Regions from separate parts of the Streptomyces sp. NPDC003027 genome, predicted to be linked through region 2. Evidence: riboswitches for the same ligand, from Rfam matches in the RefSeq annotation. Region 2 holds a riboswitch; the other holds the start of a gene.

Region 1 (7,338 bases), on a different contig from region 2:
GATCGAGGCGCAGGCGACCGCGGAGGCCAGCGGGTTGCCCATGAACGTCGGCCCGTGCGCGAGGACCGGAACCTCGCCACGCGAGATCCCCTCGGCGACCCGGCCCGTACAGAGCGTCGCCGCCATCGACAGATAGCCGCCGGTCAGCGCCTTGCCCACGCACATCACGTCGGGGGAGACCCCGGCGTGGTCGGCGGCGAACAGCGCGCCGGTGCGGCCGAACCCGGTCGCGATCTCGTCGAAGACCAACAGCACGCCGTGCTCGTCGCACGCCTCGCGCAGCACCCGCAGATACTCCGGCGCGTGGAAGCGCATCCCGCCCGCTCCCTGCACCACCGGCTCCACGATCACCGCGGCCAGCTCCTCGGCGTGCCGGCCGATCTCCTCGCGCAGCAGCTCCGCGTACGACTCCTCGTACGCGGCGGGCGGCGTTTCCACGAAGACCTGGCGCTGCAGCACGCCCGACCACAGTTCGTGCATCCCGCCCTGGGGGTCGCACACCGACATCGGCTGCCAGGTGTCCCCGTGGTAGCCGCCGCGCCAGGTCAGCAGCCGCCGCTTGCCGGGCCTGCCCACCGAGCGCCAGTACTGCAGGCACATCTTGGCCGCCACCTCGACGGAGACCGAACCGGAGTCGCTGAGGAACACGTGCCGCAGCGGCTCGGGCGTGATCTCCACCAGCCGGGTGGCGAGCCGCACGGCCGGCTCGTGGGTGAGACCGCCGAACATGACATGGCTCATCCGGCCCAGCTGGCCCCGCACCGCCTCGTTGAGGACCGGGTGGTTGTAGCCGTGGATCGCCGACCACCACGAGGACATGCCGTCGATCAACTCCGCCCGGCCGTGCACCGGTTCGGCGAGCCGGAGCCGGACCCCGGCGGCGGACGCCACGACCAGCGGTTCCGCACGGCCCGGCATGGGGCCGTACGGGTGCCAGACGTGCGCCCGGTCCAGGGCGAGCAGTTCGCTGTTACGCATTGGGCGCGAGGTCCGTGCCGGCGCCCCGGCGGCGGACCGCCACCAGGTCCGTACGGGCGTTCGGCGCCTCGGCGGTCTCGGGCGCCGCCGCTTCCCTGGCCTCCGGCACGGGACCGCCGCACGGACCGCAGCCCCCACCCTCGGCGTGCGAGCCGCAGCCCGCCCCGGCTCCGGCCCCGGTCTCCGCGTGCGAGCCGCAGCCCGCCCCGGCTTCCGCCCCGGCCTTCGCGTGCGAGCCGCAGCCGCCCGCCGCCGCGGCGAGCGCGTCGGCCCGGTGCTCGGGAAGCGTCGTGGTGCCCGCCCCCTCCACCTCGAAGCCCGCGTCCGCGATCATGTCCAGGTCCGCCTTGCCGGCCTGGCCCTCGCTCGTCAGATAGTCACCGAGGAAGATCGAGTTCGCCAGGTGCAGCGCCAGCGGCTGCATCGAGCGCAGATGCACCTCGCGGCCGCCCGCGATCCGGACCTCCACGTCCGGGCAGACGAACCGGACCATCGCCAGGATCCGCAGACAGCGCTGCGGGGTGAGGTTCCACTCCTTGGCCAGCGGCGTGCCCTCGAACGGGATCAGGAAGTTCACCGGCACCGAGTCGGGGTCGAGCTCACGCAGCGCGTACACGACGTCGACCAGGTCCTCGTCGCTCTCGCCCATGCCCGCGATCAGACCCGAGCAGGCCGACAGGCCGGCGGCGTGCGCCTTCTGGACGGTGTCCACCCGGTCCGCGTAGGTGTGGGTGGTGGTGATCTCCTCGTACGTCCCCTCGGACGTGTTGAGGTTGTGGTTGTACGCGTCGGCGCCCGCGGCCCGCAGCCGCTCGGCCTGGCCGTCGGAGAGCAGACCGAGGCACGCGCAGACCTCGATGCCCTCGTTCTGCTCCTTGATCGCCTCGATGGTCTTGCCGACCCGGTCCACGTCCCGGTCCGTCGGTCCCCGGCCGCTCGCCACCAGGCAGACCCGCTTCGCGCCGCCCGCCACACCCGCGGCGGCGGCCTGGGACGCCTCGTCCGGCTTCAGCCAGGTGTACTTCAGGATCCCGGCCGTGGAGCCGAGCCGCTGCGAGCAGTACGAGCAGTCCTCCGGGCACAGACCGGACTTCAGATTGACCAGATAGTTCAGCTTCACCCGGCGCCCGAACCACTCACGGCGCACCTTGCCGGCCGCGGCCACCACATCGAGCAGTTCGTCGTCGGAGGTCGCCAGCACGGCGAGCGCTTCTTCACGGGTCGGCAGCTCGCGCCGCAACCCCTTGTCCACCAGGGTGTTCAGCAGGTCCATAAGGGCTGATCCTGGCCTACGGCACACCCCCCGGCCAAGGAGGAACCGAACAACAGCGCCGGTTTGAGGTGTGTGGATCGCCACACTCTGACCTCGGACGCGGCCGGTTAGGGTCTGTGCGCTGCCTACAAAAGGATCTGCCTCATGCTCAGGGACGAGGACACACGGGCCGAGGGCTCGGACGGGGGTTCGGGCACCGGCAGGCGCCGGACCGCGTTCGACTGGACGGACGCCGAGGCGCGCCGCCGCGCGGCGGCCGGTCTCGTCCGCACGCTGAGGCCCCGGGCCGCGGAGTCGGAGCTGCTCGACCTGGCGAGCAACGACTACCTCGGCCTGACCCGGCGCCCCGAGATCACCGAGGCCGCCGCGGACGCCGCCCGGCGCTGGGGCGCGGGCTCGACCGGTTCGCGGCTGGTCACCGGCACGACCCGGCTGCACGCCCGCCTCGAACGCGAACTCGCCGCGTTCTGCGGGTTCGAGGCGGCCCTCGTCTTCTCCTCCGGGTACACGGCCAATCTGGCCGCCCTCACCGCGCTGAGCGGCCGCGGCTCCCTGATCGTCTCGGACGCGGGCAACCACGCCTCGATCGTGGACGGCTGCCGGCTCTCTCGCGCGGAGACGGCCGTGGTCCCGCACCGCGACCCCGAGGCCGTACGCAAGACGCTGCACGCCCACGGCGGGCGGCGGGCCCTCGCCGTCACCGACTCGGTCTTCTCGGTGGACGGCGACAAGGCCCCGCTGGCCGAACTGGCCCGGGCCTGCCGGGACCACGGCGCCGCGCTCGTCGTCGACGACGCCCACGGCCTGGGCGTCCTCGGGACGGGCGGCCGGGGCGCCCCGCACGCCGCCGGTCTCGCCGGTGACGACGACGTCGTCGCCACCCTGACCCTCTCCAAGTCCCTCGGCAGCCAGGGCGGCGCCGTCCTCGGCCCCGCCCGGGTCATCGAGCACCTGGTCAACGCGGCCCGGACGTTCATCTTCGACACCGGGCTCGCCCCGGCCGCCGTGGGTGCCGCACTCGCGAGCCTGCGCCTGCTCCACGACGAGCCCGGGCTCGCGGAGCGCGCGAGGACGGTGGCCACCACCCTGCACCGGCTCCTCACCGACGCCGGGCTGACCGCCGTACGCCCGGACGCGGCCGTGGTCTCGGTGCGCGCCCCCTCGCCGGAGGCGGCGCTGGCGTGGGCGGCGGACTGCCGGGCGGAGGGCCTGGCGGTGGGCTGCTTCCGGCCCCCTTCGGTGCCGGACGGCATCTCCCGGCTGCGGCTCACGGCCCGCGCGGACCTCAGCGACGCCCAGATCGCCGAGGCGGTGGCGACGATCGTCCGCACCGCTCCGGGTGCTTCCTAGGCTCTGTCCGGCGGATCGAGATGGGATGCCTTAGGGGAGAGCCGCCTCAAAAAGGTTGCGCCTCGCCGGAGTTCACCGCATCGGGGGACAGATATCGGCATATCTTGGGGGATCGCCACCCATGGCGGCACGTCCGGTGGCACTCTGACGGCGAGCGCAATCCGGGGCGGGGCCCCGGTGGGAAAGGGACAGCGTCGCCATGGCAGACCATCAGGAAGCAACCGTCACTCTGCCGAGCGATCCCGCCTCGGTGTCCGCCGCCCGAAGATATGTCGACGACGTCCTCGGCGAGTGGGGACTCCCGGACGGAAGCGACACCGCCGACACCGTCCGGCTGATCGTCTCGGAACTGGCCACCAACGCCGTGCAGCACACCTTCGGCCAGTCGCCCAACTTCACCGTCGACGTCCGCCTGGAGCGCGAGGAGTGGCTGTGCGTCGGCGTCACCGACAGCCATCCGCGCCGGCCCCGGCGGCTGCCGGCGGCCGTGCAGCAGGACAACGGCCGGGGGATGGTGATCATCCGCTATCTGGCGGCCGAGGCGGGCGGCCGGCTCTCGGTCACCCCGACCGACGACGGCGGCAAGACCGTCTGGATCACCCTGCCCTGGAAGGCGTCCCTGGTCTAGGGGGCGTCTTGCCGATCATGCCGGGCTGGCGTGCGGCCCTGCTCACCGTCCCGCTCGCGGGGAGCTGAGCCGGTGCGGAGGGGGGCGGTGGCGTCACCGCGCCCCTTCGGCATCTCGTCCGCCGGATGGCGGCCCGTCAGCGGACCCGGCCGTAGTAGATCTTCGAGGACCAGATCTTGTCGAGCTTCACCCAGGAGCCGGTCTTGGGGGAGTGCCAGATCTTGTTGCCACCGGCGTAGATGCCCACGTGGTAGACCCTTCCACCGGAGTGGAAGAAGACCAGGTCGCCCCGTTGCCTGCTGGAGGCGGAGATGTGCCGGGTCTTGTTGTACTGCTGCTGCGCGGTACGGGGCAGCGACTTGCCCGCCTTCTTGTACGAGTAGAGCGTGAGCCCCGAGCAGTCGAACCTGCTCGGCCCGGTCGCTCCGTACTTGTAAGGCGATCCCTTCTTGGAGGCGGCGATGCGCAGCGCCTTGTCGGCGTGTGCGGTCGCGGCCTGGGCCTCCGGTGCGCCGCCCGGCGCCAGCAGCGTGCCGCCGACGGCGGCGAGGGTGAGAGCCGAGACGGCTCCGGCTCGGGACAGCAGGGACGGGACATGAATCTGCGCAGTCATGCGCAACCCTTCGTCAGCCGCCTGTGAAGGATGACCTGTCGGGTTCGGGCAGGCGAAGATGCCCGGCCGCGGCTGCGGCTTCACCCCGAGGAACGGCCCACCTGCTCGGTCGTCCCGTGCTGCTCGGGTCCTCCACTCCTGCCGATCCACTCCTGTCGACCAGACGTCCGGGACAGCGGCAGGACTCGGCGTCCGCCCGGACCGCCCCGCCGCGGTGGCGGGGGCTTGTCGTCGTGAGGGATCTTGACCCACACACTGGTCGAAAACCGAGCTGAAACGGCGATATGTGAGGCTCCTCACGACTGATCCATTCGAGTGGACAAGAAGGTTTCGTGATCTTCAGAGGTTTGTTCGACGAGCCCCGTACCAGGGCTGGAACAGCCGATTCCGCCAGATGTGTGCACCTGTTCTGCAACTCACCCCTCCCATAAGTCGATTCATCGACTACGCCGAACGAGGGAGGGTTTTCACGGCGCCGGTGCTCCGAGTGGACCTCGACACGACACGCGGGAATGTCAACTGGCGGGGGGCGCCGGGGAGCATCGGCTCGGTCGCCCGTGTCGACCCGCCGCATCGGCTCCGGGTGAGCGGAGCCGCTTCGGCATCGCCGCCCGCCATCGCGAGCCGGGCGCGGGCAAACCCGGCGGGCCGATGTCCACGGGGACGCAAAGCCCGAGTTAACGCGCCGGAAAAACTTCCGCCCTAACGTGCAATGTCTGACCCAGCAGCGCCGCTACGCGGCTCGACACCGTGTGGAAGATCGGTAACGTCCGCTGCTGTCCGGGAGAGCCGCCCGGTGGACGACTGTGAGGTGGAAGCGTGCAACTGACCCCGCATGAGCAGGAACGCCTGCTCATCCATGTGGCGGCGGACGTGGCCGAGAAGCGCAGGGCACGCGGGGTGAAGCTCAACCACCCCGAGTCCATCGCGTTGATCACCGCCCACATTCTGGAGGGCGCACGGGACGGCCGTACGGTCGCCGAGCTCATGGCCTCCGGCCGCAAGGTCCTCTCCCGTGAGGACGTCATGGCCGGCATCCCCGAGATGATCCACGACGTGCAGGTCGAGGCCACCTTCCCGGACGGCACCAAGCTCGTCACCGTCCACGATCCGATCGTGTGACGGGGGAGCGACGATGATTCCCGGAGAGATCCTGTACGGGGACGGCCCCGTGGCCCTCAACGAGGGCCGCCCCGTCACCCGCCTCACGGTCCTGAACGCCGCCGACCGCCCCGTCCAGGTCGGCTCCCACTACCACTTCGCCGAGGCCAATCCCGGTCTCGACTTCGACCGCGCCGCCGCGCGCGGTCTGCGGCTCCACATCGCCGCGGGCACCGCCGTGCGCTTCGAACCCGGCATCCCCGTGGAGGTCGAACTCGTACCGCTGGCGGGCCGCCGACTGGTCCCCGGCCTGCGCGGCGAGACCGCCGGCGCGCTCGACACCGAGGGGGCCGACCGTGCCTGACCTGCACCGTTCCGTCTACGCCGACCTCTTCGGCCCCACCACCGGTGACCGTATCCGGCTCGCCGACACCGACCTGCTCGTCGAGATCGAGGAGGACCGCTCGGGCGGACCCGGCCGCGCCGGCGACGAAGCCGTCTTCGGCGGCGGCAAGGTCATCCGCGAGTCCATGGGCCAGTCCCGGACGACCCGCGCCGAGGGCGCGCCCGACACCGTCGTGACCGGGGCCGTGATCATCGACCACTGGGGTGTCGTCAAGGCCGACATCGGCATCCGCGACGGCCGGATCACCGCACTCGGAAAGGCCGGCAACCCCGATACCATGGACGGCGTCCACCCCGGCCTCGTGATCGGACCGGAGACCGAGGTCATCGCCGGCAACGGCAGAATCGTCACCGCCGGAGCCGTCGACGCCCACGTCCACTTCATCTCACCGACCGTCGTCGAGCAGGCGCTCGCCACCGGCATCACCACCCTCGTCGGCGGCGGCACGGGCCCGGCCGAAGGAACCAAGGCGACCACCGTCACCCCCGGCCCCTGGCATCTCGCCCGGATGTTCGAGGCGCTGGACACGTTCCCCGTCAACATCGGGCTGCTCGGCAAGGGCAACACCATGTCGCGGGAGGCCATGCACTCGCAGCTCCGGGGCGGCGCGCTCGGCTTCAAGATCCACGAGGACTGGGGGGCCACCCCGGCCGTGATCGACGCCTGCCTCGGTGTCTGCGACGAGACCGGTGCCCAGCTCGCCATCCACACCGACACCCTGAACGAGGCGGGCTTCGTCGGCGACACCCTCGCCGCCATCGCGGGCCGCACCATCCACGCGTACCACACCGAAGGCGCGGGCGGGGGGCACGCGCCCGACATCATCACCGTCGTCTCCGAGCCGTACGTGCTGCCCAGCTCGACCAACCCGACCCGGCCGCACACCCTCAACACCGTCGAGGAGCACCTCGACATGCTGATGGTCTGCCACCACCTCAACCCGGCCGTCCCCGAGGACCTCGCCTTCGCCGAGTCCCGTATCCGGCCCT
Region 2 (7,338 bases):
GAGACCGGCGCGTACATGTACGCGATCGCCTTCTGCATCGACGTGACCGTCGGCCTCGACAAGGCCCGGGTCGGCGCCCTGGAGATCGCCGACGTCGCCCCGTACGCGATCCGCCTCAACGCGATCGTGGTGCGCCAGCGGCTGGGGCTCGCCGCCTGATCCTCCTCCGGAGGGCGACCACCCGCCCCGGCCCGCCGTCCCGGGCCGGACGAGGACGCCGCCGCCATAGGGGCATCGGCCGGTCGCGTGCCCTGGACGGGTGAGTGTGCGGGCCGGGGGACAGAGTCGGACGCGGATCGGGTACGGATCGCTGCGTTGCTTCCCCCAACCTCGGAGGATGCTGTCCCATGCCCGTCCGCAAGGCCGCCGCCCGAGCGCTGATGAGCACCCTGTGCGCAGCGCTGCTCCTCGCCGCCTGCACGAAGACACCGCCCCTGCCACCCATCACGGGAGCGGCGGGACCGCCCGGCCAACGAGACGCCGCACCCCACGACCGCCCCACCCCTCCGCCGACGCCGTCCTCGGCCGACCGCATCCCGGGAGTGGGACCGCTCACCCGCGGGCGGGTGCCCGACGGCACCGGGCAGGCCCTCGTCGTACTCGGAGAGACGGCGGACACCAACCGGGCCACCGCCGTGCTCTACGAACGCGACGAACGCAAGCAGTGGCGTCGCGTGGCGGGACCGTGGTCCGCGCACAACGCGCTGCGCGGCTGGACCCCCCGCCATGTGGCGGACGATCTGCGCACCCCGATCGGCGTGTTCCGCATCGGGGACGCCGGCGGACGACTGCCCGACCCGGGCACGCTGCTGCCGTACGACCAGGACGAGGAGTTCGCGCTCGACGGCACCGGCTTCGCCGGGGAGCCGCTGGAAGGCTCCTTCGACTACGTGATCGCCATCGACTACAACCGCGTTCCCGGTACGACCCCGCTCAACAAGGAACGGCCCCTCGGACTCGGGCGGGGCGGAGGCGTATGGATCCACGTCGACCACGGCGGACCCACCCAGGCGTGCGTCTCGCTTCCCCGCGACGTCATGCCGCGACTCCTGCGCGCGCTGGACCCGCGGAAGGAACCGGTCGTCGTCATGGGGCCGAAGGCGGACATCGCACGCTGAGTGCCGACGTTCCCCGGCCGTCGGCCCCGCTCCACCGCAGGACGAACGTACGAGAGGGGCTCCTGGCCGACGGCCCGGAGCCCCTCCTGCGCGGCGCCGGATCAGTAGGGGCCGTTGACGTTGTCGATGGAGCCGTAGCGGTCGGCGGCGTAGTTGCACGCCGCGGTGATGTTGGCGACCGGGTCGAAGAGGTCCATCGACGTACCGGGCACGTGGTAGGCGAGGAAGGTCGGCTCGATCACCTGGAGCAGGCCCTTCGAGGGGGTGCCCTTCGCGGCGTTGGAGTCCCAGAGGTTGATCGCCTGCGGGTTGCCCGAGGACTCGCGCATGATGTTGCGGTGGATGCCGTCGTACGTGCCGGGGATGCCGTACCGGGCCATGACGTCCAGCGACTCCCGGATCCAGCCGTCGAGGTCGTTGGTGTACTGCTTGGCGGCCGATGGGGCGGCCGGGGCAGCCGCCGTGGCCGCCGTCGGCGCCTGGCCGGCGGCGCCGCGCTCCTGGGAACGGCTGGCGCGGTCGGTGGTGGACGTCGCGGCCTTCTTCGGCTTCGCCTCGGCCTTCGGCGCTGCCTTCGCCTTGGCCTTCGCCTTAGTCTTCGGCTGCGCCTCGGGGGCGCCCGCCGACTGCTTGCGAATCGTCAGTTCGAGACCAGGGTGAATGAGTGACGGGTTGTCACCCACGGCGCTGCGGTTGATGCGGTACAGGACTTTCCAGCCACCCGGAACCCTCTGCTCCGCCGCGATCACCGAAAGGGAGTCACCGCGCTCCACCGTGTACTTCTCGGCGGCGGTTCCGGGTGTCGCGGGAAGCGTTTCTCTGATCTTTTCGACGGTCCTCGCGGCGGTCTTCTCCGCGGCGATTCCGGTGGGAGCGCCGGCCGCCGTGGCGGGAGCGGCGTGGGCGGCGGCGGTCGCGACCAGGGGCAGGGCCAGTGCGGCGCCGCCCGTACTCGCGAGGGCGATGCCCCGGGAGAGAGGGCGTGGCTTGGGGCGCCGGTGCTTACCGTGTGCGGGCATGACGAGTTCCTCTCCGGCGCCTGCGGGGTGAGCTGTCGGGTTCGGGCTGGAGATGCCCGGCCGCACGCGTGCGACTTCACCCCGATCCGATCCGGATTTCCGAACCGGAGAGAAAAGTGGGTCCCCCGCTCCTGCCGACGGGTGAATAGGCGGTCTTTCGGACGGTGGCAGGATTCGGCGATCCGTCCGAATGCAGGTGACCGTAGGCGAGGAATGTCGCCGAAAACAAGTCTCCCGGCCCCCGGGAATTCCGGAATGCGGACGACGTGTGTGACGCCGCCCTCGGTGCGGGGTCCGAACGCGCCGAACTCCCTTTGCGGGTATGCCGAGGGGCGGGGGAGAAGGCGGTTCCGTCGACCGGCCGTGATTCACGTCACCCAGTGACCGATATCGCCCTTAACTGGAAATTCACCTCCCTGAGGAGAATCGAAAAGAAAACGAATAACGCCCCTTCCTGTCCCTTTTGGTGCTTTATCTCCCCGCGTGGCCACTGCCTTGCGGCGCAAGGTAGTGCTGTCTATCATGCACCGCATGACAAAGGAGCTGCCGGGCGCCGGTGACCAGCGGCGCAGCCAGCTTCTGCGCGGAGTGCTCGACCTCTGCCTGCTCGCCCTGATCGCCGAACGCCCCCGATACGGCTTCGAGTTCGTCGAGGCACTCACGGACAGCGGGCTGGAGCTGGTCAGCGAGGGCAGCATCTATCCCCTGCTGTCCCGGATGGAGCGGGCCGGACTCGTCGAGTCGTTCCGCGCGCCGTCGTCCAGCGGAGGCGCACCCCGGAAGTACTACCGGCTGACCGGGGCGGGCCGCGCCGAACTGGACCGGGGGCGGACCGTCTGGCGCACCTTCGCCGCGCAGGCCGGCCGTGTCCTCACCGACACCGACGAACCCACGGGGGAACAGCATGACAACTGAGCAGATACTCGCGGTCTGCCGCAGCAACTGGGAGTACCGCGGCCTCGACGACGCCGCCGTCCGCGACATGCTCGCCGAGCTCTCCGCCCACCTCCAGGACGCGGAGGCCGCCGGACGCGCACCACGCGACGTCGTCGGCGAGGACGTCAAGGCGTTCGCCGCCTCCTGGGCCCGGGCGCGCAGGCCGCTGCACCACAGAGTCCTCCGGATGGGCGCGATGGTCCTCTTCGTCGCGGGCACGCTCCTGCTGGTCACGCACCTCCTCCGCTGGGCGCCGGCCGTGGACATCACCGCGGGCCGCCTGGCCTTCTGGCTCGCCATCGCCGTGGTCACCGTCGTCCTGGAACTGCGCCGCGGCTCCCTCGGCCCGGGCAGGAGCTGGCTCCTGGCACTCCTCGTCGGCATGCCGGTCCTCCTGCTCACCGACGCGCTCACGGGCGACGCCCCGCTCTTCCGCCTGCCGCTGTGGGGCACGGTGCTGCTGACCCTGCCGGGACTCACGTACGCCGTCGCCGAGGCGCGCGCCGAGAAGCGCCGGCCCGCCCCCGCCGCCGACCGCGCTTGACACGGACTCACCGCCGACAGGACCTGACGGCGTCTCACCGCCGACCGCACCTGACGCCGATTCAGAGCCGAACCGGACACGACGCCGTCTCAGAGCCGGACCGGACGTGCCTCGGCCGGTGTGGGCAGCCGGCCGAGGCAGGACGGTGCGGCGCCGCGAGTCCGGCCGTATCGCCGCAGGTGAAAGCCCGATAACCCGATTGCAGGGCTCTGTGTGCCGTGGGAGTCTGTGCTGCCGCGCGGACGGACCGACGGCGAGCGGAGGGGGAAACATCTGTGGGTGCGTCAGCGGCACGCGACATCGTGGCGACGAAGCTCGGCACGGTGCGGGGGGAGACCAGAAACGGGCTGCGCGTCACACGCGGAATCCCCTACGCCGCCCCGCCGTTCGGAGCCGGCCGGTTCCGCGAGCCCCTGCCCGCCGAGCCCTGGGACGGGGTACGAGACTGCACCCGCTTCGGTCCCGTCTCCCCGCAGTCCGCCGAACTGCCCGGAGCCCCGGTCTGGCGCCCCGGCGACGAGGACATCCTCACCCTCAACATCTGGTCGCCGGCCGAGACGTCCGGCCCGCTCCCCGTGCTGTTCTGGATCCACGGCGGCGCCTACACCTTCGGCTCCTCGGCCCAGCCCGACTACGACGGGTCCGCGCTCGCCCGGACCGGACTCACCGTGGTCACCTGCAACTACCGTCTGGGCTTCGAGGGATTCGGACACGTCCCCGGCTTCCCCGACAACCGCGGCCTGCTCGACCAGATCGCCGCACTGGAATGGGTACGGGACAACATCACCGCATTCGGCGGCGACCCGGACCGCGTCACGGTGGCCGGACAGTCCGCGGGCGCCGGCTCGATCGCCTGTCTGATGAGCGGCGCGCGAGCCGGCGGACTCTTCCGCCGCGCCGTCGCGCACAGCGTCCCCGACGCCTACTTCCCGCCGGAGCTCGCCGCCGGGCTCGCCCGCAAGGTGGCGCGGGCCGCCGGTGTGGAACCGACCTCCGAGGGGCTTCTCTCCGCGACGCCGCAGGCCCTCGTCGAGGCCTCGGACCGCGTGGTCGCCCAGTACGCGGCCGACCCGGAGTCAGGACCCCTCCACTACGACACGGTCATCTACGGCCCGGTCCTCGACGGGACGCTGCTCACCGCGGACCCGGTCGACGCCTTCTCCGCCGGCGCCGGCCGTGACGTCGACCTCCTGGTGTGCCACACCACCGAGGAATACTGGCTGATGCGGCAGGTCGGCAGCATGCCCCCGGTCACGACCGAAGACGGCCTGGCACGCTTCGCCGCGGAGTACGGCCTTCCCGGCGACCTCGTCGAGCGGTACCGCGCCCTCCTGCCCGAGGAGCCCGTGCTCGACCTCCACCTCGCGCTCGCCGGTGACGCGCTCTTCGCCACCCACAGCGTCCGCCTCGCGCAGGCCCACGCCCGGGCCGGCGGCCGGACCCACCTCTCCCGGTTCGACCGCCGCCGTACCCGCCCCGACGGCACACGGGTACGGGCCTGGCACGCCGCGGACGTCCCCTTCGCCCTCGGCACCCTGGACGCCGCCGGCGTCGACTTCCTCACCGGCGGCCCCGTCGACGCGGACGACCGCGACCTCTCGCGGCGCATGGTCCGCGCCTGGTCCGGCTTCGCCACCGCCGGCGACCCCGGCTGGGCGCCGCTCGACGGCCCGTCCGGAACTCCGGTCCACGTCTGGGCCGTCCCCGGCGACCGCGAGGAGGGCCCCTCGGCGACCCACGCCCTGTGGCACGACGTACGAGCCGCCGCGCTGCGGCTGTGAGACGCCCCCGCCGACCCGACCGCCGGGACACCCTCGGCAAGCGGGATAATCGGCGTGTCGACCGACACGTCGATCGCCCAGTCAAGCCATGTGACAGGTGAAGCCGCACGCGACGCCCGGCCGTGCCCCGGCCCGGCGTCGCGCCGCAGGAGAGGAAGACCACCGATGGACGTCCAGCACTTCGAGCGCGTCAACGCGTTCATCGAGGCGCGCCTCCGCCCGCTGTTCGACGCCGAGACGGGCAGCGAGCACGGCTTCGGCATGGACGACACCTCCCGCTCCCTGCGCGCGCTCCTCAACACGGTGAAGGCCGCGGCTGCGGTCAAGGGCCTCGCCGCGCAGCGGGCCGGCGCCGACCGGGTGACGCGCGACATCATCGACCAGGCGCTGGAGCACAACTGGGACGTACTGCGCGGTGTCGCACGACACTGGGAGGACCACCCCGACTTCCTCCGCGAGTTCAAGCGCCACGCCTGGGAGCTCGACGAGAGCCCCGCCGCCGCGGCCACCACGGAGAACTGACCCGGGAGAGCGCTCTCGGCGCTCACGGCACGCCGGCGACGGCGGCCCGCCCATGCGCGCCGAGCACCCCGCCTCGGCCCCCGATCCGGCCGACCGGGCGGCCGGACGGCACAATGGCGATCATGCTCCAGTCCTTCCTGCCCGTGCTCGAGCGCATCGCCGAGGAAATGGCGGACCTCGCCGTCCGCGGCCGGCCCGCCGACTACATCCCGGCACTCGCCTCCGCCGACCCCCGGCGCTTCGGGATGGCCGTGGCCGAACTCGACGGGACCGTGTACGGCGTGGGGGACTGGCAGCACCCGTTCTCGACCCAGTCCGTCACCAAGGTCTTCACCCTCGCCCTCTCCCTCGCCCGCGAGGGAGACGCCCTCTGGGAGCACGTGGGACGCGAGCCGTCGGGCAACCCCTTCAACTCGCTCGTACAGCTGGAGTACGAGAACGGCATCCCCCGCAACCCCTTCATCAACGCCGGCGCCCTCGTCGTCACCGACCGGCTGCACCGGCTCACCGGAGACGCGTCGGGCTGCCTGCTCGACTTCCTCCGCGCCGAGAGCGGCAACCAGGACCTCGACTTCGACCGCGACGTGGCGGCCTCGGAGACCGAGCGCGGCGACCGCAACGCCGCCCTCGGCCACTTCATGGCGTCCTACGGCAACATCGTCAACCCGGTGCCGGACCTGCTGCGCGAGTACTTCCGCCAGTGCTCGATCGCGGCCTCCTGCGCCGACCTCGCCCTCGCCACCGGATTCCTCGCCCGGCACGGCATCCGCGCCGACGGCTCGCGGCTGCTGACCCGCAGCCAGGCCAAGCAGGTCAACGCCGTCATGCTCACCTGCGGTACGTACGACGCGGCCGGCGACTTCGCCTACCGCGTCGGACTGCCCGGCAAGAGCGGGGTGGGCGGCGGCATCATCGCCGTCGTCCCCGGCCGGTGCACCCTCTGCGTCTGGAGCCCGGGACTCGACGAGCGCGGGAACTCGGTCGCGGGCGTGGCGGCCCTGGACCGCTTCACCACGATCACCGGCCTCTCCGTCTTCTGAGCCGCCGTCCGAACCGTCTCGTGACGCGTTGCCCCGACCGGGCGCCGGCCCCCTCCTCCGACATGCGCGCCGTCAGGCCGCCGGAGGCGCGAACCGACCGCCGGCCAGGCTCGCGAGAAGCCAGTCATGAGCGGCCCCCGGGGTGGGCTCCGGCGGGCCGGAGGCCGGAGCGGTCAGCTCGGCCACGAGCTCCCAGTAACGGTCGATACGAGGATCCGAGGCGAGCACGGTCCCCAGCCGACGGCGGAAGCCGGGGCTGTCGCGGGTGCCACGTGAGCGGGCGTAGGCGGAGACGAAGCAGTCCAGCGCCTCGCCTTCGCCCGGTGGCCGCCGCGCCCTCATCTGGGCGGCAGCCAGCGCGTACGCCTCGACGAGTCC

The links. Region 2 has a riboswitch for cyclic di-AMP ahead of ACWDX6_RS27035 (LysM peptidoglycan-binding domain-containing protein). Riboswitches for the same ligand answer to the same signal wherever they lie in the genome.
Region 1: linked by a shared signal. The riboswitch ahead of ACWDX6_RS29425 (C40 family peptidase) and the one ahead of ACWDX6_RS27035 (LysM peptidoglycan-binding domain-containing protein) in region 2 are both predicted to bind cyclic di-AMP.

The regions. Positions count from the first base shown of each region.
Region 1 is NZ_JBSFTU010000067.1:1,266-8,603, forward strand. Features, by position in the region: gene ACWDX6_RS29405 (adenosylmethionine--8-amino-7-oxononanoate transaminase) at 1-978, opposite strand, end outside; gene bioB (biotin synthase BioB) at 971-2,251, opposite strand; gene ACWDX6_RS29415 (8-amino-7-oxononanoate synthase) at 2,396-3,601, shown strand; gene ACWDX6_RS29420 (ATP-binding protein) at 3,801-4,229, shown strand; gene ACWDX6_RS29425 (C40 family peptidase) at 4,366-4,842, opposite strand; cyclic di-AMP (ydaO/yuaA leader) riboswitch at 4,846-5,018, opposite strand; gene ACWDX6_RS29430 (urease subunit gamma) at 5,662-5,964, shown strand; gene ACWDX6_RS29435 (urease subunit beta) at 5,978-6,307, shown strand; gene ACWDX6_RS29440 (urease subunit alpha) at 6,300-7,338, shown strand, end outside.
Region 2 is NZ_JBSFTU010000051.1:17,809-25,146, reverse strand. Features, by position in the region: gene ACWDX6_RS27045 (Type-2Aa cytolytic delta-endotoxin) at 1-159, shown strand, start outside; gene ACWDX6_RS27040 (hypothetical protein) at 348-1,118, shown strand; gene ACWDX6_RS27035 (LysM peptidoglycan-binding domain-containing protein) at 1,220-2,137, opposite strand; cyclic di-AMP (ydaO/yuaA leader) riboswitch at 2,140-2,299, opposite strand; gene ACWDX6_RS27030 (PadR family transcriptional regulator) at 2,669-3,052, shown strand; gene ACWDX6_RS27025 (hypothetical protein) at 3,042-3,617, shown strand; gene ACWDX6_RS27020 (carboxylesterase/lipase family protein) at 3,893-5,398, shown strand; gene ACWDX6_RS27015 (hypothetical protein) at 5,564-5,920, shown strand; gene ACWDX6_RS27010 (glutaminase) at 6,034-6,960, shown strand; gene ACWDX6_RS27005 (MerR family transcriptional regulator) at 7,033-7,338, opposite strand, start outside.